2 regions of the Gallibacter sp. Marseille-QA0791 genome follow, and region 2 is predicted to be linked to the other one. Evidence: riboswitches for the same ligand, from Rfam matches in the RefSeq annotation. Region 2 holds a riboswitch; the other holds the start of a gene.
The links. A riboswitch is a leader RNA that binds a small molecule or an ion and turns the genes downstream of it on or off. The one in region 2 is predicted to bind glycine.
Positions count from the first base shown of each region.

Region 1: another riboswitch for glycine. It lies ahead of ACQY69_RS05460 (alanine/glycine:cation symporter family protein); the one in region 2 lies ahead of gcvT (glycine cleavage system aminomethyltransferase GcvT).

Region 1 covers NZ_CBCPMH010000001.1:1,176,907-1,188,804, forward strand. Annotated here, with positions in the region: gene ACQY69_RS05415 (peptidoglycan D,D-transpeptidase FtsI family protein) at 1-1,304, opposite strand, end outside; gene radC (RadC family protein) at 1,329-2,006, opposite strand; gene ACQY69_RS05425 (DUF1540 domain-containing protein) at 2,178-2,336, shown strand; gene sigK (RNA polymerase sporulation sigma factor SigK) at 2,428-3,057, shown strand; gene ACQY69_RS05435 (peptidoglycan D,D-transpeptidase FtsI family protein) at 3,064-4,692, opposite strand; gene ACQY69_RS05440 (DUF1015 domain-containing protein) at 4,760-6,004, opposite strand; gene cmk ((d)CMP kinase) at 6,004-6,654, opposite strand; gene nrdR (transcriptional regulator NrdR) at 6,666-7,133, opposite strand; gene ACQY69_RS05455 (YlmC/YmxH family sporulation protein) at 7,206-7,454, opposite strand; gene ACQY69_RS05460 (alanine/glycine:cation symporter family protein) at 7,605-9,035, opposite strand; glycine riboswitch at 9,128-9,238, opposite strand; gene tig (trigger factor) at 9,373-10,452, opposite strand; gene ACQY69_RS05470 (GTP pyrophosphokinase) at 10,502-11,176, opposite strand; gene ACQY69_RS05475 (amino acid permease) at 11,371-11,898, opposite strand, start outside.
Region 2 covers NZ_CBCPMH010000001.1:683,333-695,230, forward strand. Annotated here, with positions in the region: gene sdaAB (L-serine ammonia-lyase, iron-sulfur-dependent subunit beta) at 1-197, opposite strand, end outside; gene gcvT (glycine cleavage system aminomethyltransferase GcvT) at 199-2,862, opposite strand; glycine riboswitch at 2,996-3,063, opposite strand; glycine riboswitch at 3,067-3,168, opposite strand; gene ACQY69_RS03150 (SDR family NAD(P)-dependent oxidoreductase) at 3,199-3,975, opposite strand; gene ACQY69_RS03155 (MFS transporter) at 4,406-5,839, shown strand; gene ltrA (group II intron reverse transcriptase/maturase) at 5,929-7,212, opposite strand; gene yaaA (peroxide stress protein YaaA) at 7,876-8,637, opposite strand; gene ACQY69_RS03170 (peroxiredoxin) at 8,638-9,090, opposite strand; gene thpR (RNA 2',3'-cyclic phosphodiesterase) at 9,355-9,846, opposite strand; gene ACQY69_RS03180 (hypothetical protein) at 9,959-10,168, opposite strand; gene ACQY69_RS03185 (DNA/RNA helicase domain-containing protein) at 10,315-11,898, opposite strand, start outside.

The DNA of each region.
Region 1 (11,898 bases), 490 kb from region 2:
TCCATCGTCTCATCGTACCCCAGCCCTTTTCCCGACGCCAGATCCTCACCCGAAGCTATATCATAGAAATAGTAGTTGCATGACACCTTCATGGCTTCTTTAAGACTCACATAACCATGAGTCTGCCCCGTATCATTCCACAGGGAGCATCCATAAGATCTGCCGCCCAGTGTCACCGCTCCATCATCGTACAGATATCTCTTTTCATCCAATCCGCAGCTCATGGCGGCGAGAGCTGTCACAGGCTTGAATGCAGAGCCAGGCTGTACCGCAGTCATAGTAGCCGTATTGTACAGCGGAGCCGGGCTCATCGGATCATACGGATTCTCCTGCTGTAAAGCTTCCCATTTCTCTTCCGAAATACCTGTCGCGAAATCGTTGGGATCAAAATCAGGATAACTGGCCATGGCTAACACCTCTCCAGTATCCACATCGAGAGCTACAGCAGCCCCTGACGCCGCGTTTTCCGCATATGACATGATCACCTCCCCATAATCGCTTTCGAATGTCCCGCCTTCCGAAGCCTTCACCACAGCCTGTTCCAACGCGTCTTCCGTTACTTTCTGGAGCCGCGCATCTATCGTCAACGTCAAGTCTTGTCCCTTTTCCGCTTTGCTTTCGCTTATCACGTCCTCAACATTCCCCGATGCGTCCACCCGGAATCTCGTCACCCCATCGCAGCCCTTCAACTGCTCTTCATAAACTTTCTCCACTCCATCTTTTCCTATGAGAGCATCCTTCCTATAGCTTCGCTCATCGACGAATTCCTCTTCTTCGCCGGCCGTTATCCGGCCCATATATCCCAGGATATGAGACGCCAACGCTCCATTGGGATATTCTCTCACATGATCCACAGCTACTGTTATACCGGCGTATCCTCCTTTCTCGATGAGCCCGGCCGTTTCCTCCGAAACATCCTCAGACAACGTCAAAGGAGTATAAGCGTTACATCTTCCGTCTTCGACAGCCTGCCTCAACTCGTCCAAAGTCACCTCTACATCCTCGCCGGCCTCTTCCAGCAGCGTCATGACTGCTGCCGCTGTTTCCAGCGGCTCCTCGTCTGTCCCGTTCATCTCAACAGAATAGACCTTCCTGCTGGTAGCTATGATATCGCCATTCCTGTCCAGTATATCTCCTCTGGGAGCTGTTTCGTAAACTGCCCTCACCGACATATCTTCAACAGCACTTCGCCACTTACCGGCTTCAGCCACAGTCAGGACAAAAAGCCTGGATACCAGCACCAGCCCTGCCGCAGCCATAAAAATACTCATCAGAGAATGTTTTGACTTCCTCTCTCCTTTCACTGTACCCCTCCACTCTCTCAGACATCATATCATCCCCTGAGCTCTCATGCTTACATAACATCCGTCTCCAATGACAATGTGATCCAGCACCGGTATCCCTAATATGTTTCCCGCTTCTATCAGCCTTCTGGTAGTCTCTATATCGGCTTCACTGGGCTTCGGGTCTCCACTGGGATGATTATGTATGAAAATCACTGAACCTGCGCTGCGGCGTACAGCATCCGTGAACACTTCCCGCGGATGAGTAGTGCTGGAACACAAATCGCCGACGGAGACTTCGACTTCTTCGATTATCTCGCCTTTGACGTTGATAAGCAGGCTGATGAAGTGCTCTTTCCTGTGATACCTCATTTTCTCCATGAATATGTCCGCCACATCGGATGACCGTTCTATCCTTACCAGTTCTTCACGCGGAATGGCAGCTATGCGTTTCCCCAGCTCCGCCGCTGCCAAAATAGCACAAGCTCTGGCCTCGCCTATCCCCTTGACTTTTCTTATCTCCTCAGGCCTGCAATCCGCCAGGAACTTTATCCCTCCCGTGTCCAACGCTATCACTTCGGAAGCCAGTTCCAACGATGATTTACCTCCCGTGCCGCTTCCTATCAATATGGCCAGTATCTCTGTGTTGGAAAGGCTCTCTTTCCCCTCTTTCATCAGCTTTTCCCTGGGTTTTTCGCCGTCCGGCAATCTCCTTATGTTCATTTTCCCCTTTTCCCTCCTGAATTATGTGATATTCGGCGCATGTCACGCCCAACATTATTTTACCATATTTTTACATTTAATCCATGTTTTTTTGATAGATCATTAAATATTTTGATATCATCGCGGAAATAATAATAAATGAAAACCATATTTATTCAGGAGGTAGATATCATGAATTTCAACAAAAGCATCAAATGTACCGTAGAGAACTGCAGGAACCACGCCAATACGGCCAATTACTGCTCCCTCGACTGCATCACAGTAGGTACTCACGAAGCGAACCCTGCGATGGATCAGTGTACAGACTGCCTTTCCTTCAAGAAAAAGTAATGCTAAATAGGAGCATGCTCTTTTTCTGAGGTCAGGCACTTCCCCTCTGCTTTTCGCATATAGTTAAAATCAACAGAGGGGGATACATAGAATGAGTGTTTCATTTCCGAAACCACTGACTGATAAAGAGGAGAAGTATTACATCTCACTTTGGGAAAAAGGCGACGAAAAAGCCAAGGATGTGCTCATAGAGCGCAATCTGCGTCTTGTAGCGCACATAGCTAAAAAGTATACATCTAACGTCTACACGATGGATGATTTCATTTCAATAGGGACCATAGGCCTCATCAAAGCGATAAACACCTACAGCAGCGGCAAAGCTGCCAGACTGGCCACCTACGCCGCCAGATGTATAGAGAACGAGATACTGATGAGTATGCGAGCATCGAAAAAGAATTCATCCGAGGTCTCCATAAATCTTCCTATAGGCACAGATAAAGATGGGAACGAAATAAGCCTCAATGATATCCTTGGTACTGAACCTGATGCCGTCGCCTGCGACATAAGCACCAGGCTCCAGGTGCAGGATATGATAAAGGCTATAGACCGGGTCCTCACAGACAGGGAAAAGAAAGTCATCATCTACAGATACGGAGTGCTTGGCGCTGTTCCCCGTACTCAACGGGAGGTGGCCGCCCGTCTCCATATAAGCAGATCCTACGTTTCACGTATCGAAAAGAAAGCGCTGGAAAAGCTCAAAAATGCTCTGGAGTACCGGTAAAACCGCCTATGCCAGCGCAGGTCTGCTGTAGCTTCCCGACTTGCGCAAATACTCGACAATTTCTTCAAATACGGGTCCTGCGGATGATGAACCGGATGAGCCTCCTTCAACGAGCACCGTGATCACATATTCAGGTTCGTCACATGGAGTATATCCTGTCACCCATCCGTGGGTCCCCACCGAATCTTCACTGCCATATTCAGCTGTCCCTGTCTTTATGGCTGCCTCCGGCCCACCTCCCTCATTTGACAGATCCAGGCCGGCACCTGTCCCTGTCTCCGTCACCGATTCCATCATTTCCCCTATAGTACGAGCCGTTTCTTTCGAGATCACCAGCTCATCATCTGCTTCATCTTCCACCAACAGATGGACGCCCCTGTCCATTCCTTCTGAAGCGATGATATTAGTCATCCGGGCCACCTGGACAGGCGTCACCAGGGTCTCTCCCTGACCGATGGACAGATTTCCTATGGCATCTCCGCTCCTTTCCTGCTTCGTCATGAGATGACCGCTGCTTTCCTGCGGATAGCCGTCGATGGCCTTTCTTCCGAGTCCCAGCTTCTCAGCCATCTCCACTATTTCATCAGCGCCTGTTTGCTGGCCCAGCTTTATGAAAAAGCTGTTGCACGATTGAGCGAACGCGTCTTCGAACCCTATAGTCCCATGTCCCGCATCGCCTCCTGTCTCACATCCTATAGTAAGACTTCCTGCCTTCACACTGCCGCTGCACTCGTATTCCTGCCCGATATCTATGCCTTTTTCCAGAGCCGCTGCCGCTACCGCTATCTTAAATACAGAACCGGGGGCGTATTCCCCCTGAGTCGCCCTGTTCATCAACTCATCTCCCTGACTCGCTATATGAGAATCTATATGATCAGGATCAAATCCCGGTGTAGATGCCATGGCTGTCACACCGCCTGTCCTGGAATCCAGCACCACAACCGCGCAGTTGTTCTCCATCTCATCGATGATATCCTCCACAGCCTGTTGTATGCCTTTATCGACAGTGGTCCTTATCCCGTCCTTCACATAAGAATCTTCCTTATCATCGGCAGTTATCATCAATCCCCTGCCCGGCAGGATATTGCCCTTCACATCGGCAACAGCATAGATACGCTTATTCAGCCCAGACAACACCTCGTCGTACATCAATTCCAGACCTGCCGCTCCTGACGCGTCTCTTCTGTTGACATAACCGATCAGATGAGCGGCAGTCTGGCTGTCGCTGTATCTGGCCGAGGCCTGAAGGATATATGCTCCGGTCTCCTCTATCAGCCTTTTCCCCATTTCTCTGTCATAACTTTCAGAGGATGAAACCACATAATTGTCATTATTCCCATCTACCTCTTCCGCTCCCAGCTCCTTCAGCAAAGCTTCCGCTCTGTCAGTGAATCGATCTGCCTTTATTATATAGATATACTTCTCATCATCAGCTACCAGAGGGCTTCCGTTCCTGTCATATATGATACCTCTTGTATTGCTTCCTTCCAGCGCTATCATCGACTGAGCTCTTGTAGCCTCCGCCAGTTCATCCCCTCCGACCAGCTGGATATACGCCAGTCTGCACACCAGCAGCACTATCACCACAGCAGTCATGAAGACTATCTTCTTAAGATTTACGGCCATTTCACCCATAAAAAAACTCCCCTGCAGGTATTTTCCCCATGCAGAGGAGTGTTATACGATTGTTATACGATGATTTTTATTTAAGGCTGTGAAGGAATAATCCGCTGGCCAGTTTAGGCTCGAACCATGTAGATTTAGGCGGCATCACCATCCCGTTGTCGGAGACCTCCATCAGATCCTTCACATCTACCGGGTAGACGGCAAAAGCCACTTTCATATCACTTGTCGCTCGCCTTTCCAGTTCCTGCAGACCACGTATACCTCCTACGAAATCTATTCTCTTATCGGTCCTCGGATCGCTGATACCCAGTATCGGCTCGAAGATATTGTTCTGCAATATAGCCACATCCAGTGAATCTATCACATGATCCGGGATTATCTCGCTCTTTGCCGTCAGTTTGTACCACTTGCCGTCCAGATACATGGCAAATACGTGCTTGGCATCAGGTCTGTATGGTTCAGCCCCCATTTCCTCGACGTCAAACCCGGAAGCCTTCACCCTATCGATGAATCCGTCTTCCGTCAGTCCATTCAGATCCTTTATTACTCTGTTGTAATCGAATATCTTCAGATCGCTGTCAGGGAATATAGCTGCCATGAAGAAATTGAACTCCTCGTCGCCTTTATATCCCGGATTTTCCTTCCTGCGCTTCAATCCCACCTTGCAGGCCGACGCGCTCCTGTGGTGTCCATCGGCGATATACAGAGCAGGCACTTCTCCGAACAGGGCGACGAGCTCCGCCACCATCCCTTCATCATCTACGACCCAGAGCATATGGCGTATACCGTCATCTGCCGTGATATCATAAACAGGCTCATGGTTGTCGGCAAAATCAGCGATCATGCTCCTTATCTTACCATCGTCCCTGTAAGTGAGAAACACAGGCTCGGTATCCGTATCGCATACATCGAAGTGATTGATTCTGTCCTGCTCCTTCTCAAGCCTTGTGAATTCATGTTTTTTTATGGTGTTATTCTGATATTCGTCCACTGATACACAGCCTACTATGCCGGTCTGCACCCGACCATCCATGATCTCCCTGTATATGTAGATGGCAGGCTTGTCCTCCTGTATGAACACACCTTCTCTCAGGTTCTTCCCGATGTTCTCCTTCGCCTTCTCGTACACCGATCTGTCGTATGGGTCCTCCTGGTCCGGCAGATCTATCTCGGACCTGCATATGTGCAGAAAACTGTACGGATTCCCTTCCGCCATCTGCGCAGCTTCTTTCCTGTTCATTACATCGTACGGAAGCGATATGACTCTGGCAGCGTATTCGCCGGCTGGCCTTATCGCTCTAAACGGTCTTACTGTAGCCATTACCTGATCTCCTTTAATATCATTTCTGTTACTTCATCTATCGAAAGCCCTGTCGAATCTATCTCAAGGGCATCTTCGGCTTTCCTCAGCGGATTCAGCTTCCTGGTCGAGTCTCTGTGATCGCGTTCCTGTATATCATTCAACACCTGATCGAAGGAAACATCCTCTCCTCTGGCCTTGAGCTCCTTATATCTCCTTCCTGCCCGTTCTTCGGCGGACGCCGTGAGGAAAAACTTGTGCTCGGCGTCTTTCAGCACATTATTGCCTATATCACGCCCATCCATGATGACGCTCTTCTTGGCCCCCATGTCCCGCTGTATGTCGACCAGTTTTTCTCTCACCTGTGGCAGCGCCGAACAGACCGATGCCGCCTCCGACATTTCCGGCGTGCGTATCTTGTCGCTGACCACTTCTCCATCCAGTATGATGTCGCCCTTCACGAAATCTATATCGGTAGAAGCCAGCATCTTCTCCAGCCGCCCGATATCGTCAGCCTCTATACCTTCCCGCTTCATCTTATATCCTATAGCTCTGTACATGGCTCCTGTGTCCACATAATCGATCCCCAGCTTTTCCGCAACTGCCTTCGCTATAGTGCTCTTGCCCGCGCCGCTGGGTCCATCGACAGCTATCCTCATCAATCCGCCCATATCCTTCTTACTCACCCCTTTTTCTTTCTGTTGGTCTGCAGCTTCTCTATCTCCGATACGAACGTGTTGATATCGGTGAACTGCCTGTACACTGACGCGAAACGGACATAGGCCACCTCATCCAGATCCTTGAGTCGCTCCATCACCAGCTCCCCGATGAAGGTGCTCTCCACTTCCTTCTCCATCATATTGTTGAGGCCTCTCTCTATATCGTCCACTATCTTTTCCATATCCGCTATGGATACAGGGCGTTTTTCACAGGCTCTGATTATCCCGTTGAGGAGCTTGCTCCTGTCGAAGGCCTGCCGGCTCCCGTCCTTTTTGATAACCATCAAAATGACTTCCTCCACCTTCTCGTATGTGGTGAATCGCCTGCCGCATGCTTCGCATTCCCGCCTTCTCCTTATGGCACGTCCATCTTCCGTATGTCTGGAATCTATGACCCTGCTGTCTTCATTTTCACAATAAGGGCATTTCATTTCGGAACCTCCTTTACCGGATGTCTCTCGCAAAAGCTCTCATATGATTTTACTACATCTTGTGGTCTTTGTCTAATCTATTATGGGCGGGACATCTACCAGTATCACATCTTCTCCAATAGTTTTTACATGTTTCCACTTTATCACGTAGTCGCTCGTTTCCTTGCCGAACATCTTCAGAAAGCCTCTGTCACCAGGCAGGACAATACCGTCTATCCTGCCTTCCTTGAGATTTATCTCTATATCACAGACAAACCCCATGCTCTTTCCGTCATAGATGTTGATCACCTCTTTATTCCTTATATCTTCCGTATTAAGCATGATCGCTCCCCCTTTTCTGCCGTTTGTAAATTTATATGCGACAGTTGTCCAAACTATGCAGGCGCGATGGCGGAAAGAGAAAAAAATACCGCGGAGATTTCCTCTGCCGGCCGTTCCTGCGCCGTACAGCTGTTTCTCCGCGGTATCTTTCTAATATTCTCTTATCCTGCCGCTGTCGAGCCTGTGGAAATAGCTCCTTGTCTCGGCCGCTATGACGCCGCTCAGCGTCACGAGAGCGATCAGATTAGGTATTGCCATGAGCCCATTGAATATGTCTGCCAGCGTCCATACGGCGGAAACCGTCAGGAACGGTCCGATGAGCACCGCCAGTATGTAGAACCACCTGTAGACCTTGACTATGCCCATCTTTCCTCCCGTAAGATACTCAAGACATCGCTCGCTGTAGTAATCCCATCCTATAATGGTCGTGAAAGCGAAGAGCGCCAGGCACACCATCAGTATCCCCGAGCCCACCTGATCAGACCACGGAAGGCCGTTGGAAAAGGCATACGACGTCACTTCCGAGCCTTCCAGTCCGTTGGCTGCAGCGTAATCATAAGCCCCTGTGACCATGATGGTGGTCCCTGTCATCGTGCAGACGATTATCGTATCGATGAATGTACCCGTCATGGAAACCAGGCCCTGTCTGACAGGTTCTTTCGTCTTTGCCGCTGCCGCAGCTATAGGAGCGCTTCCCAGCCCGGCTTCATTGGAGAAAATGCCTCTGGCGACACCCATCTGCATAGCCATCATCAATGAGCCCAGCGCACCGCCTGCCACCGCATCCAGGCCAAAGGCGCTCCTTACCACCATCACGATGGATTCAGGCACCCTTTCGATATTATACACCAATATGCAGAGGCATACGATTACATATGCTATAGCCATGAATGGGACTATTATGGACGTTACACTGGCTATCCTCTGAAGACCTCCTATCACGACCAAAGCCGTTATAAAAGCCACTATCAACGCGGTCACGACGATAGTCACAGTATAGTCCGTACCAAATACGCTCACGAGATTTTCCTTATTGGGATCGAAGAATGTCTCCGCAGCGGAAGCGATACCATTGACCTGTGTTATAGTACCGATGCCAAGAAGTCCGGCTCCTACGCCAAATATAGCAAACAGCTTCGCCAGCCATTTCCACCTGGGCCCCATTCCCTGTTCGATATATCTGAAAGGTCCTCCCAGAAATCTTCCGTTACCTCTGTTCTCTCTGAATTTAACGGCCAACAGTCCTTCCGAGTACTTGGTCGCCATCCCCAGACAGGCCGCCACTATCATCCAGAAGAGGGCCCCCGGGCCTCCCGCCAATACTGCCGTAGCCACACCTACGATGTTTCCCGTACCGATAGTAGCTGCCATGGCCGTACAGAGAGCTCCAAAGCTGGTGACTTCTCCTATACCGTCTTCCTCGTTCTTGACCATATACTTGAAAGCCTTGCCCAGCTTCCTGAACTGGAGCACCTTTATCCTGACGGTAAGGAATATCCCCGTACCCATGATAAGCACGATGAGAGGGACTCCCCAGACGACGCCGTCTATGGCCTCAAGAATTTCAGTAAATTTTTCCATTTTCTTTCTCCTTCTCCTAAAAAAAGTAAATCAAAAAGCCGATACAGATGCGATCGACTTTCCGGAGAGGACTCAAATAATTTTTTACAAAAACTATCTGCTCTGTCCTTTTGCCTGAGAGATTACGCACATCGCTTAACGACATTTCGCTCTGCGCGCGTACACCTTCGGCGCTCGTATCGAGACTCTCCAGAGAATCATAGTTTCTTTCCCGCCCTTTGAAATCAAAAGCCGTACGGGCGTGATCGATAAACTAACGTTACGATTTTAACATACCGTACGGCTGCTTTCAACTCTAAAGTATTTCTTCAACCAGTTTCATAATATTCGTAATATTTTACTCGGAAGCCTCATCGTCTGCCGCTTCCGTTATTTTCGCATTATCCAGCAGATAATCCAGTACCTTCTGATAGAGCAGCTCTATGTGTACATAATCCTCCATGTTACGCCCTGTCTGCAGCTCTATGGACTTATCGTCATACCCTGCATCTTCGTAAGCCTTTATGGCCTCTTCCTTCTCTTTATCGGTATACGATAATCCTTCCTTCTCAGCAAGATATTCTATGAGCATTTCCTGCTTGACTCTCAGCTTGCTGCTGTCCTCATTGACGGCAGCAAACTCGTCTTCATCGCCGAAATCGTATGAAGCCAGCAGTTCATCACGGCTCATTCCGTACTCCTCCGCCATCGTATCCATCTGACTGCTGTTGAAATCGATATAATAATTGAGGATATCCTCAGGATATTCCTTCACCTCGGTATCCTCCAGCAGCTCAGACCAGAGAGTTGTCTTCTGATTGTCTATTTCAGTCTGTTCCTTCTGTTCGTAGAGCTGCTTCTCCACATCGGCCTCATACTCCTCCAGTGTATCAAAGTCGGTCGTATTCTGGACAAAATCAAGACTGTACTCAGGCACCTCCTGTCTTGTCGCTGAATTTATCGTGACGTTGAACACCACGTCCTTTCCCTGAAGCTCCTCACTGCTGTAATCATCCGGGAACGTCAGCTCCAGATCTGTCGTATCTCCTACATGTTTCCCCACAAGGCCCGACTCGAATCCATCGATGAACGATCCGCTCCCCAGCGTAAGATCATATCCTTCCGCGGAACCCCCGTCAAACTCCTTGCCATCTATCGTTCCCACGTAATCTATGTTCACAGTATCGCCGTCTGCCAGCGCTGTCTCCTTATCCAGCTCCTGAGTAGTCGCCGCCGCTTCCAGCGTGCTCTGGATTTGTGTCTGCACCTCATCATCCGTAACTGAAACCGTATAATCCGACACCGGCAGTCCCTTGTATTCACCTACTTTGAGATATTCTCCCAGATCATAGCTGTCATACGAGACCGATGAACCACACGATGCCAGGCCAAAAACCATCATCAGGCAAATAAATGACGCTGTTGCTTTCTTCTTCATCTGAAATTCTCCCTTTTTCAAATCTTATCGATCTTTCAGCTCACGCTGTCTATAACATCTTATGTATCCGCTCCATGGAAGCATCCAGCTCCGCCATGGATCTGGCACAGTTGCGGAGTTCCTGGACCACATATCCCGGAAGCTCTTTCTTGCTCTTATACTTGAGTTCGTGCTCAAGACTTGCCCATGTATCCATCGCAATAGTCCTTATCTGTATCTCCACCGGCATATGGTATGTCCTGTCAGAAAGAAATATAGGCACCTCTACTACCAGATGCAGGCTTCTGTATCCGCTCTCCTTCGGCTTCTTTATATAATCCTTTCTCTTCAGGAGCTTTATATCATCCTGCCTCAGCAGACTTTCTTCCACAGTATATATATCATCTATATAATTGCATACGACCCTCACACCGGCAAAGTCCATGACCTTATAGACCGACTCTATCTCTTTGGGCCATCCCTTTCTCTCTATTTTATCCATAATGCTCTCGATGCTCTTGATACGGCACTGCATGTGATGGATAGGATTATAATCATATCTGACGCTGTATTCGTTATCCAGTACTTCCAGCTTAGTGCTGACCTCTTTTATGGCCGCCTGATATCTCATCCTCAGATCACTGAAAACTTTTACGATCTCCTTGGCGTGGTCTATCGTAACACTCATGTCCGCGGGGATCATATCCTCATTTATAACAAACTTCTCTTTCTTCTCCAATATCATGATCAGTCTCCTTTGTATTCAGTTTATCATATTTTTTTGTGGATTCGGTGAGAAAGGCGAAACTTCTTTTCACAGACGTTCCTACGAAAGCACCGTGGACAAAAAGGAGCTGCCAGTCCGCAGGATATTACGGCCGACAGCTCCTTTTCAAAAAATCTCAATCAACAGCGCGCATCTCATTCATCAGTTCCCGCTTAATTACGCGGAGGGAACAGCTCCTCAAATTTCGTCTCATTGGTAGACGCGATCTCCGAGGAATCTCTCAGTTTTCCTGCCTTCTTCGCGATCTGATATCCGATCATCGGCAGGATGATCGCTCCACACGCGATAGCGAAAATAAATACGTCTTCGAATACCAGCATGATCAGACATATGAGCTGCGCGATAACAGCGAATACAGGGACCCAACTCTGTCCCTTCTTTACCCTCGCCTTCAGGCACGTTTCCGGATCATATCCGTTCTTCTTCAGCTTCTTTCTGAAGGATATCTGAGACAGTATTATTCCTACCCAGGCCAGCGTTCCTGTGAATCCGGACAGCGACAACAGGCTCGTGTACAGGCTTGTCATGAAGCCCGTAACTTCTGAGATCAGGCCGAGCACCAGAACTATCCACATGAACAGCAGCGTCCACAATACAGAAGCTCTAGGATTTCCTGACTTGGTGACTTTGCTGAGGAACTTAGGAGCCAGTCCTTCGATGGAAAGGCCGTACATACACCT
Region 2 (11,898 bases):
ATACCGGCCGTCAGCGCCTTATCAGTCCCATGTCCGATGTACGTGGCCGCGAAAGACCCGAATAGATGGAACGTCACACGCTCAAAGGGCTTCCCGTAGATTTGCCGCGATACCCTCGCCAGGCGGTTCGCCCCCGCTGTATGAGAACTTGACGGCCCGATCATTACCGGTCCTATTATATCGAGTATGCTCACCATCTCAGCATACCCCCGTACGTTCCGCCAACTGCTGCAGAATGTCTCTCATATCATCATCGTCAAAGCAGTAAAGCATCTTCGTAAATCCTTTTCTCAGATCATTGACTTCTTCTTTGACGTCTCTTTTTCTGAATACGCATTCCGCCATCAGCTCCGCCAACGTTTCGAATTCCTTTTGACCAAATCCGAAACGTGTCATCTCCGAAACACCCAGGCGAAGCGCCCCTGACGCCGTAAATCCCTCCTCATAAGGAGTCGCCTGGTAATTACATATTATGTCATTGTCTTCAAGCCTCTGAGCGATTTCCGCACCACTGCCATATCCCACGTTCACGATGACCTGATGCGTCTGCGTATATCCCAGCGCCGGATCACCTTCAACGTCGAACCCCGCGTTTTTAAGGCTGACGGCGAAACTCCTGGCATTAGATATGACATTTTTCTGATATTCATCTTTGAAGGTATTCATCTCGTAAGCCGCCATGAGAAGTGCCAGCTGCGTACCCAAATGATGATTGCTGGTACTTCCCGGGAACGCCCTTGACTGTATAGTCTCCCAAAGCTCATACTTTGGATCGCCCTTTTCCCAGTTACCGCCGATCACGCCTCTCTGAGGCCCGAAAAATGTCTTGTGGGTTGAGCCTGTCACAAGATCCGCCCCTTCCTCAAAAGGCTTCTGGAAATTGTCGCCGATCAATCCGAGCACGTGTGCCATATCATACATTATGGTGGTATCCAGACCCATATCCTTTATGAATTCACTTATTTCCCTGACAGGTTCCCTGTATATCACCATGCTCTTTCCGAAGATTATCAGCTCAGGTCTGTATTCCTCTATAAGCTTTTTAGTCTCTTCCACATCTATCCTGTACGGATCATCAGCTGATACAGGGAAATTCACCACAGCTCTTTTTTCAGTCACCGGATCTACCGCGACAAAATCCTTGAGAGCGCCCATAGGCTGCGCCGATAGGTGACCGCCCTTAATTATGTGGTTGTTCATCACATATCCGAGCCTCTTAGGCTCTACCTTCCTATTGAGTCTGTTTTTAAAATCCACAAGAGCTGAAAATACGCACGTATTGGACATCTGGCCGCTGAGGACTCTTGTCTCGGTCTCACGGCAGCCGAGGAACTTCGCCATTTCCTTCATCAAAAGCTCTTCCACATCCCCTATGAATTCCGTTCCCTGATAATAGAAAATCTCTTCGTTGTAGAAGGATGCCACCTTTCGATGCTCCGCGTATCTGAAGGAAGGATCTGTTACCTGGAGGAGTCTCACAGCTCTCGAAGCCGTCATCTCCGACGGTATCAGGTTTATACATTTTTCCTGTCTCCACACGTGATTATCTATAGACTTTCTGATCAGAGCAAGGGCTGCCACCTCTCCCGACGCGCCTTCTCCCACCTTCGTCTCCGTTTCATGACCATACAGGATGACCCTGGTATACGGAGGCGCGTCATTTTTCATATGAAATTCCGGGATCACTGCGTCTATCAACTTCCCTCTGATGTCGACCTGTACCCTGTCATCCGTCAACACATCGCTGGCTACATAACAGAACCCGATGCTGCGCTGAGCCGTTTCCTCTGTTATTACAGTGCCGAGGCCTTTTCCCTCCGATACATAATACGGTACCATCGTCCCACTGGTGACGTAGCCTACTTCTCTTCCATCTTTCATGACCTTGCATCCGGCGCGCATCACGCCACGCCCCAGAAGTGTTATCGGCATCATCCTGCGAGGCAGCGCCGCGCAATCGGAAAAATCGTGATTGTTTATCCTGATGAAAGCCTCTTGCTGCCTTTTCAGCGCATCTCTCCCTATGAAATTTCCCTTTCCCTCGGAAAAGCTCACCGCGAACTTTGCCAGCGGCACAGCGTATATAGGGATCTCATTGCCATCTATATCTTTGCCCAGTTCATGTCCATGAAGCGGCATCCCAGCCTCCAGTCTCGTAGTATCTCTCGCCCCAAGGCCCGCCGGTCTGGCTCCGCATTCTATCAACTTATCCCACAGCTCTTCCGCGTATCTGCTTTCTATGTACACCTCATAGCCTATCGGTTCTCCCGTATATCCAGTCTTTGCCACACGCATGATCATGTCTTCCATAGACGATACCTTCAGCGTGTTCAATTCATTCCGCACCGGCTCCGTCAACTGTACATCCTCACCGACGATCCTCCCCAGCACCTTTCTCGAATCCGGTCCCTGGACAGCTATCGCGGCATAATCCTTTGAGACATCTTCAAGCTGCGCGTCGAAATTCTTGATCTGCTCCGAAAAGTGCTCCCACACCTTCTCCGCGTTGGCCGCGTTTACCACCACCGTATACCTGTCCTCTGTAAACCTGTATACGTAAGCGTCATCGATAGCCCCGCCTTCTTCGTTGGAAATAATGGAATACTGCGCATTATTCACCTTCAAAGCCTGCACGTTGTTGGTGAGCACGTGCTGCAGAAACTCGATTTTTTCCCTGCCTGTGACTATAAAACGCCCCATATGCGATACATCAAACACGCTGCAGCCATGCCGCGTATAAAGATGCTCCGCTATTATACCGGTAGGGTATTGAAGTGGCATCTCCCATCCTCCAAAATCCACCATTTTCGCTCCGGCTTTGATATGCGCCGAATAGAGTTGTGTTCTTTTCAATTCTTCCATTATTTCCTCCTGTTGATAAACTGAATAAAATTTGGTCGCCGTCTTTCTTCTGATACAGACTTCATCGACATCACGAAAATATATGAAGGGTATATCCCGCGTATTCAAAAAGCGGGAAGCAATCAGCCTCCCGCTCTGTCATTAACCTGAGAGTTTCTTTTTTACAAAATTGCTCCTTCGGTGCGTTTCCGCTTTTCAGAGGTCTGTCCGATAGCGATCCTTTTACCTGAGATATTCATTTTGATCGTGGCCCGCGATCAAAACTTACTCCTTCGGTGTCAAAATGATCTCTCTCGCTATCATCAACCAGATTATATCGTTTTCTCGTTATTGCCTTTAATAGCCGGCCGTCAGTCCGCAGTCGATAGACAGAGTTGTCGCCGTGATGGACTCGACTTTCTTGGATGCGAGGAACAGTACGCATTCAGCGATTTCAGACGGTCGTATAAATCTCGCTCTCTCGCCCTGAGGGTACTTTCTCAACAAATTCCAATAGTAGCCTTCTACATCGCCGCCGCCATAAACTTCCGCCTGTCCGACCAGCATCGGGGTTTCCACATCCGCCGGCGCGACCGCATTCACCCGGATCCCGCGAGGAGCAAGCTCCAATCCAAGAGATTTGGTGATCAACGTGACGCCGCCCTTAGACGCGTTATAGATGCAGTTGCCCGGATTTCCTCCGATCCCGGCATCTGAGCTGATATTCACGATACAGCCGCCGGTCTTTTCCAATTCCGGGATAGCTCTGCTGCATACGAAGAATGTACCTTTAAGATTTACATCCACTACACGATCCCATTCTTCCTCTGTCATCTTATCCGAATCACCTTCTACCCATAATCCCGCCGTATTCACAACGATATCCAGTTTCCCGGATCTTTTTACGACTTCCTGTATCAGGTTTTCTATCGTATCGATCTTCGTGACATCCGTCACGACGTAATCCACCTGTCCGTATTGTTTTAGATCCTCAACGGCCTTTTGCAGTCTTTCTTCGTTTAAATCCGCCAGGTAGACGAGAGCTCCTTCCTTCAGAAATTCTTCCGCGATGCAAAGACCCATGCCGCCGCTTCCGCCTGTAATGATAACTGATTGATTCTTAAATTCGCTCATAACTCTTTTCCTTTCTTAAAACTCTGAAAAGCTCTTCCTCCGATTGTATAATCCCCGACAGGAGATTACTTTCATGCCACTAATTAAATGCAAGGTCTATGCCATTTTATAAATGTCACAAAATTCCCATTTTATCAGGTTTCACTGGCAACGCATTTATCAAATTTAATAATAATTTTTCTTCTCGTCTGAGACAAAACGTTGAAATTTGCTTCTTCGTTTGATTTTTTATCATATTTGAAGGGGATTTTATCAAAATTGATAATTTTTGAAGCTTCTTTTTCTCCTCAAAATTGAAAACGCCTGACAAATATTCACTTTTCTGATTTTTCAATCAATGGCATATTTTTTGCTTGATATAAAAATGAACAAAGCACAATTTTTCCTATTTTACGTTATCGTTAATTCTTATTAAAAGGAGGATCTATTAATGAGTAAAATCATATCTCCCGATCATAATCGAAAAATTCCTTTTAAGACGAAAGTAGGTTACTCGTTAGGAGGAACCGGCGATGCCATCGCCTACGATTTTATCGGTAGTTTTTTACTGTTCTTTTTCACCGAACTGGCTGGTCTCAGCCCCGCCGTCGCTGGCACTATCATCGGCGTCGCCGTCGTCTGGTCCGCCATTACCGACCCTATCATGGGCATGCTGTCTGATCGATGCAAATCAAAACACGGCAAAAAACGACCGTTTCTTCTCGGATCCGCGATCCCTCTCGCCATCATCATGATGTTCCTGTTTCATACGGTGGCCTTTGGAGGCAACGCGAAGATCGCATACTATGTGATCTTCACACTGCTGTTCTGGGCCGCCTATACAGCCTTCAACATCCCGTTCTTCTCGTTAGGCGGATGTCTGACCACCAATACAAACGAACGTACAAAGATCCGTTCTGTCGCTCAGGTATTCAACTTTATCGGAGTATTCTGCGCCAGCGCTCTCCCGACATTCCTGGTAGGACAATTCCAGAAAGCCGGATTCAGCGAAGAAGCCTCCTGGCAATACGCCGTCATCATCATCGGAGTGATCGCCGCGATAGCGATCCTGCTCAGCTGGAACGCCACACGTGGATATGAGCTGGATATAAAGGACAGCGAGGACAGTGAACGCACAAACAACATCTTCAAGGAAATTAAAGAAGTCATGTGCATCAAGCCTTACCTGAACGTGTTGGCCTGCCAGTTCTTCTTCTACGCGTCTTATACGATCTTTACATCCTCTATCATGTACTTTTCGACATACAACCTCGGTGTTGGCGAAACAGAATCGTCTCTGATATATACAGGAGTTACCATCGGAGGCATCATCGTCGCCATTCTCCTGGGACCTATCGCTGTCAAGTTCGATAAGAGAAACGCTTATATCGCCTGCATGATCCTAGGCGGAGGCCTTATGGTCATTGGAAAATTCATACCTATCGAATCAGCCCTCATCGTAACTGTCATCTTCGCGGCAGTAGTCAACATCGGCTCCGCAGGTCACTGGACTCTTAGCTACACGCTGCTGTATGATATCTTTGAAATCGATGAGTTCAGAAGCGGCAGGAGACGTGAAGGCTTCCTGATGGCTTACTTTTCCTTCTGCGGGAAACTCGGTGCCGCAGCTGCGGGCTTCATAACAGGCTGGATCCTGGAAATGTCCGGCTATGACGCAAATGCTACAGTCCAGTCAGCTGACGCCCTCGCCGCTATGAAATCACTCTTTACAGTATGGCCAGGGCTCCTCTGCGTAGCTTCCGGCATCGTGATCATCCTTTACCCTGTGACCCGCAAACGCTTTGAATTGCTCCTCATGAATCTCGACCTCAAGCGACAGGGAAAAGAATACACGACGGAAGGCTTCGAAAAGCTAGTCAGATAGATAAATCGAGTAGGAGGTAGGCGATTATTTCGCCTACCGACCTCTCACACCACCGCTCATGCGGTTCCGCAAGCGGCGGTTCAACCAACTTAACATATGACACGCCTTTCGGCGTAGTAATTACTCATGGAGACTAGCCCAAATGTGGTTAGTCTTTCATTGCTTATCGCTTTATGTACCCAGCCGTTATGCGCAAGCCTCGCATAACGGTCTCCACTGTAGGCAATTTTGTATGCCGCCCAGCGGGGTACGTCCAGCTTCATCAGGTTCTTTGCCCTATTCTGCGGTGTTTTCCAATGCTTCCAAATACACATCCGCAGACGGTAGCGTATGTTTCTGTCCAAACGCTCACATAATCCCTTCATGCTCCCGATTTTGAAGTAGTTTATCCATCCTCGGATAAGCTGGTTCAGTTTCTGCACTTTGTAACTGTTGCTCACTCCCCAGCTCCTGCATGTCAGCTTCTTCATCTGTGCTTTGAATTTCGCTACTGCTTTCGGGTGCGGTCTGGCTTTATATCCTTTGGCTAATGTGTCATAGTAAAATCCAAATCCGAGATACTTGATTCCTTTGGGCTTGTCCACCTTGCTCTTTTCAGCATTTACTTTCAATCCCAGCTTTTCCTCAATAAATCGGGTAGCACTTTTCATTACCCTCTCCGCCGCCTGCTTACTTCCTACCATGATAATCAGATCGTCCGCATAGCGCACGAAATCCAACCCTCTTGCCTCAAGCTCTTTATCCAACTCGTTCAGCATGACATTTGCCAACAGCGGCGATATATTCCCTCCCTGTGGTGTGCCGACAACTGTATCTTCATACTCGTCATCGATCATCACTCCACTGGCCAGAAATTTCCTTACCACTGAGATAACGTCTCCGTCCTTTATTGTCCGTCCGAAAATCGTCATCAACTTGTCATGGTTTACCGTGTCGAAGAACTTTGCAAGGTCGATATCCACTATCCAGCTATGCCCATCGTTCATCATCTCTAATGCTTTCAGCACTGCCTGTTGCGCACACCGATTCGGTCTGAATCCATAACTATGCTCGTGAAACTGCTCCTCGAAGATTGGCGTGAGTACTTGTGTTACTGCCTGTTGTACAAACCGGTCAACTACCGTTGGTATTCCAAGGTTTCTTGTCCCTCCATCTGGTTTTGGTATCTCCACCCGTCTAACTGGCTGCGGTTTGTACTTCCTTGTCCGCACCTGCTTCCTGATGTTTTCGCCGTTTTCCGCAAGATATGCGCCAAGCTCTTCAACGGTCATCCCGTCTACGCCTGCCGCTCCTTTGTTTCTGACGATTTGCAGATATGCCGCATTGAGGTTATCTTTGCTCACTATCTGCTCCATGAGACTTCTTGTGTCCATGCGTTGTTTCCTTTCTGCCCCTTTTGCCTTTGCCGCCTTTGATGTCATCGACAGGCGTTTGCTCCGGCTACGAAGTGGAACGTACTTCAACTGATTGATTGTTCGGTCCTTCGCTCCATCCCCATTACAGGAACTTCTTCACTACTACGACCTCTGCTGACTTCTCACAGTTCGTTGTTACTACGGATAGTAAATCCGCCTGTGAGACCTCCCCGCTTAAGGTGCGGACTCTTTCCCTCCATATACCTGCCACATTTACTGGTACTTCCAGCAACTTTTGGACTTCGATGTTTCTTGCCGTCTTATCCGTATTTCCCAGCCTTATATGTGGTTTCTGTCCGTCAAGTCAGAGGTTTGCCTACAGCTTCCTTCAGATTTCACCTCACGGTGAACACCCTTGCTGTTCAGCTATGTGCTTCGTCGTTGCCTACGCGCACTCGGGACTTTCACCCGTTAGAGCCCGCCCATGGCGGGCGAACAAGAAACGCGCCAGCCGATAATTTAGGCTGGCGTGTTGTTTATGAGAATAGATTACCACTGTTTTAAGCATATTTCTAAAAATTATATATAGCCTCTTTAAAATACTCAATATCTTTCTTCAGAGATTCTAATTCATTACGCACCTCATTCAAATTAATATCAATCGATGAAATCATCTCCTCATCACTTCCTCCTCTTGATGAAAACCAGCCTGTCTGTTTCAGAAAAGGCCTCGGAAAATTCGAAGCCAAATCCATTATACCTCCTGACGCCTTCCAGGTCAGCTATGTTTTGTTCGGCCAGAAATCTGACCATGTCACCGCGGGCCATTTTTGCCGGAGTAGCCTTCTGCTTCACTTTGCCGTCGACCAGCTCCCCAAAATCCACCGTCACGAACCTGCATTCCGGACCGACATACTTTTCTATGATCTGAGAATACTCCTTCGATGCCAGATTCAGGATCGTGAAAGGTTCACCTCCGCTCTCAGCGGCGATGGAATCGTAGATCTTCCTGCCCCAGAACTCGTAGAGATCACGACATCCGCCCACGGAAAGCCCCGCCTGCATTTCAAGGCGGTACGGAACGACACCGTCGAAAGGTCCCAGCATACCGTAAAATCCTGACAAGATCCTCAGATGATCCTCGATATACTCAAGAGCTTCATGGGAAAAGACCCCGGGCCCCATATTCCTGTACTGGATCCCCTCGTAGGAAAAGACAGCGGGAGTCAGATCCCGCTCCAGATCCATTTTCGCGAAACGTTGAAAATTCAGCTCTGCCAGCTTATCACTGCACTTCCACAGCGCCTTCGCCTCGTCGAAGGAAAGCTTTCTGATTTCATCCATAAGCAGCTTCGTTTCATCAAAAAAACGCGGAAGCCCCCTCACTTCATGGGACTCCCTGTCTACATTCATCGTCTTCGCAGGTGAAATGATTATCTTCATCTACAGTTCCTCCAACATCTGAGCAGGGTTATCCGCTGCCTTCACCTTACCGAATGCCTTGACGATGATGCCCTCCTCATCGATGAGATAAGTAGTCCTGACCACGCCCATGGATATCTTTCCCGCGGTCTTCTTTTCCTGCCAGACGTCATAGGCCTTGATGGCCGCCAGTTCCGTATCGGAGAGCAGCGTAAAAGGAAGGCTGTATTTTTCCTCGAAACGCTTGTGAGAAGCGACGCTATCCTTGCTCACTCCGATAACGACGGCGTCCTTCTCGAGAAAATGCGGATAGAGTTCCGCGAAGCCGCAGGCCTGTTTGCTGCAGCCCGCCGTATTGTCCTTGGGATAAAAGTAAAGGACCACCTTTCTGCCTCTGTACTCCGCCAGGCTGTGCATCTGTCCGTTCTGGTCCGGCAGTTCAAAATCCGGAGCCATTGTTCCTGTTTCTAACATGATCGTACCTCTTTCTGCGTCTGGGGTTGTGGATAATAGGGTAAAAATCAAAACTGAATAATATGCTTTTTATCACCTTTTTATATCTCCAACTCCACAACTCCACTCAATTCTCAGTATATACTTTCAACTTTATCTATATCTAAACTTATCATACGCCTTAAAACTCGCGTAAACAAATTATATCAAAAGTTTCCATCAAATTCGTTTGGGTTTTAATAAAGAATTGTATTAACAATATATCACCATTATAGCGAGACCCCTCTACTCCCCTGCATACTCCTCATACACCACTTTCCCATTTTTGATTTCCGACTTCATGAGGGACGCTCTTGTCACACGCATCTCAGCCTTCGGCAAACGTGTTCCGCCCGGTTTCCTTGCAGCCTTACGCACCAGCGTTATGTGCGGAACGAATTTCTTGCTGTCAAAGGGTACGCCTGAAGCCCTCAGCGCTCCCCGCAACTCCTTTACATATGCGTTCAGCTCTCGATTTTCCTCCACCCCGGCCCAAAGAAGGTTTCCAAAATTCCCGCACTCCGAGAGCTTCAAACTGAACTTCGGACCCGGGATGCTCTCAATGGCCTTCTTCACCCGCGCCGGATCATCATATTCTCCGATGAAGGCCAGCGTCAAATGCAGATTTTCAGCCGGGACGTAATTTCCCCTCACACCCTGCCGCTTCATATCGCGCATGCACGATAAAAGCGCTTTCCTGACTTCATCAGATAATCTGATGGCAATAAATAACCTCATATTCCATACAGATCCCATACAACGGCACCCCTCTTTCACTATCGTCTATCAGAAAATCGATCTCGCAATTACCTCTTTCATTAGTATAAAATAGGTCCATAATTCTGACGCTCTACTCTCTGTCATCTTCCAGAAGGCCATATGCTCTGTAATATGATATCATGTTCTGATATTGCAGCTTATCCGCAAACAACTGACGGTACGTGGCCGTTTTTTCTTTACCATCCGCTTTGAGCCGCGCCATCTTTTCCGTTGTCGAATCGTACTGAGAAAGTACGGCATCCAGCATTTTCTCAAAAGCCTCCAATCGCTTTTCATCCATATGAAGACACCTCCCTGACCTGGTGGATACGCAGATACTTATTCCTAAAGCAATCAAATGTTTATTCCCTGATACCACTTTTCTGTTAGTCTAAATATTTATATTCCAAGCACTTATCTATTACATCTCAGATATGCAACTGCACATTACTCTGCCACATCAACAAACCGTTTGAAATACTCCCTCAAATCATCATCGCATACATAAAGATATGTCCCTTTAATCCCTCTGGTCATGAGAGTCAGATAAATATTGAGAAGATATTCCTTTAACGCTTCCGGGTCATTAGCTACTCCTGATTTTCCCTGTTGGTCGAAATAATGATCCTTATCAGCATATATCTTTCCCGTTTCTTTATCATATTTTATATCTTCACCTATGATAAGCCCCACATAATTGAGGTCGTACCCCTGTAAGGTATGTATGCATCCTATTTCGTTCACCGCGTTTTTACTTGCTATCCAGTTGTTATATGTAGAATTCCATCTGTATTGATGTCCTTGTATCTCGATATCATATGCCTTCTTGTTCCTTTTTGATATCCATCTCCATGCATAGCCTGCCGCGTTGCGGCAAAGGCCAAGCTCCGCATCCTTTTTCCTGACAGCTTCGATCATCCTGTCTACATCTTTGTAAAGCCTGAAATCATAATTATCGAACCTTCTCTTTCTCGACGCGGATCCTGACAATATGCCCTTGATGTACTCGATATAATCGTTGCCGCCTTCACATCTCCATTGCGTCTCCAGGTTTAGTTCAATGACCTGTTCATCGTATTTTTCGCGTCTGTTATGCAATATGCTTCTGAAATCATCTGCGTCGATGTCACATGGCCGGACGGTCTGAAGTTCGTCGCGAAAAATGATCTGATTGCGGCTGCAGGTCATCAACCAGTCGAGTTCGTTCCCTCTCTCTTTTGGAAATCCAAGGGCCTGCGTACAGCTATCAAATTTAGGGTATGAGCTCAGATGGCCTCTATATCGGCACTTCAGCCTGTGAGCCTCGTCTACTATCAAAAGATCGAATTTCTCTCCGCTTCTCAGATATTCATCGACAACCTCTGTCGTACTGTAAACCATACTTTTATCTAAATCCCGCACGCTTCCGAATACATCCATTATTGACGACTTAAGCGTCGCCTGTGGAAAGACTATGCCTATTTTATTGATGCCATTGATTTTCGCTGCCGCCCTCTGCATATCTATATCTTCATCACTATAATCATCGTGCGTTATCTCCATTTCAAGTCGACTGCTGATATCCGCGAAAAGTTTCATGAGATATACTGCGAGGATAGTCTTTCCCGTCCCCGCTCCGCCTCTTACGAGAACCGTGACTCCCTGGTCATCATCCGTATGATCTATGAATGTTTTGAGGATGTCTCTCTGCGCTTCAAGCTGCTCCTCGCCCAGACTTTTATACGGGGAATACTTATAGAGTGTAGAATTCTCTATTTCATCGATGGTGTGTTCCACCAGCCCCTTCGACTTGAGTTCTCTCCAGATATTGACGAATATCTCCTCGTAGAAATGCCTGTTGTAATAATCGTGATCCTGCAGACCGCCGTTCCCATTCTGTAGTCTGAATTTTCCATCCGCACTCATATGCTTTATGAGAAATGATTCGAGATCGAGAACCACGGATTTATTGAAGTTTTTGCCGCTGATAAGCATCATATCTTCAAGGCTCCGCCTCTGTGGATTCAGCCAGTGCTGGCTCATTCTTATAGA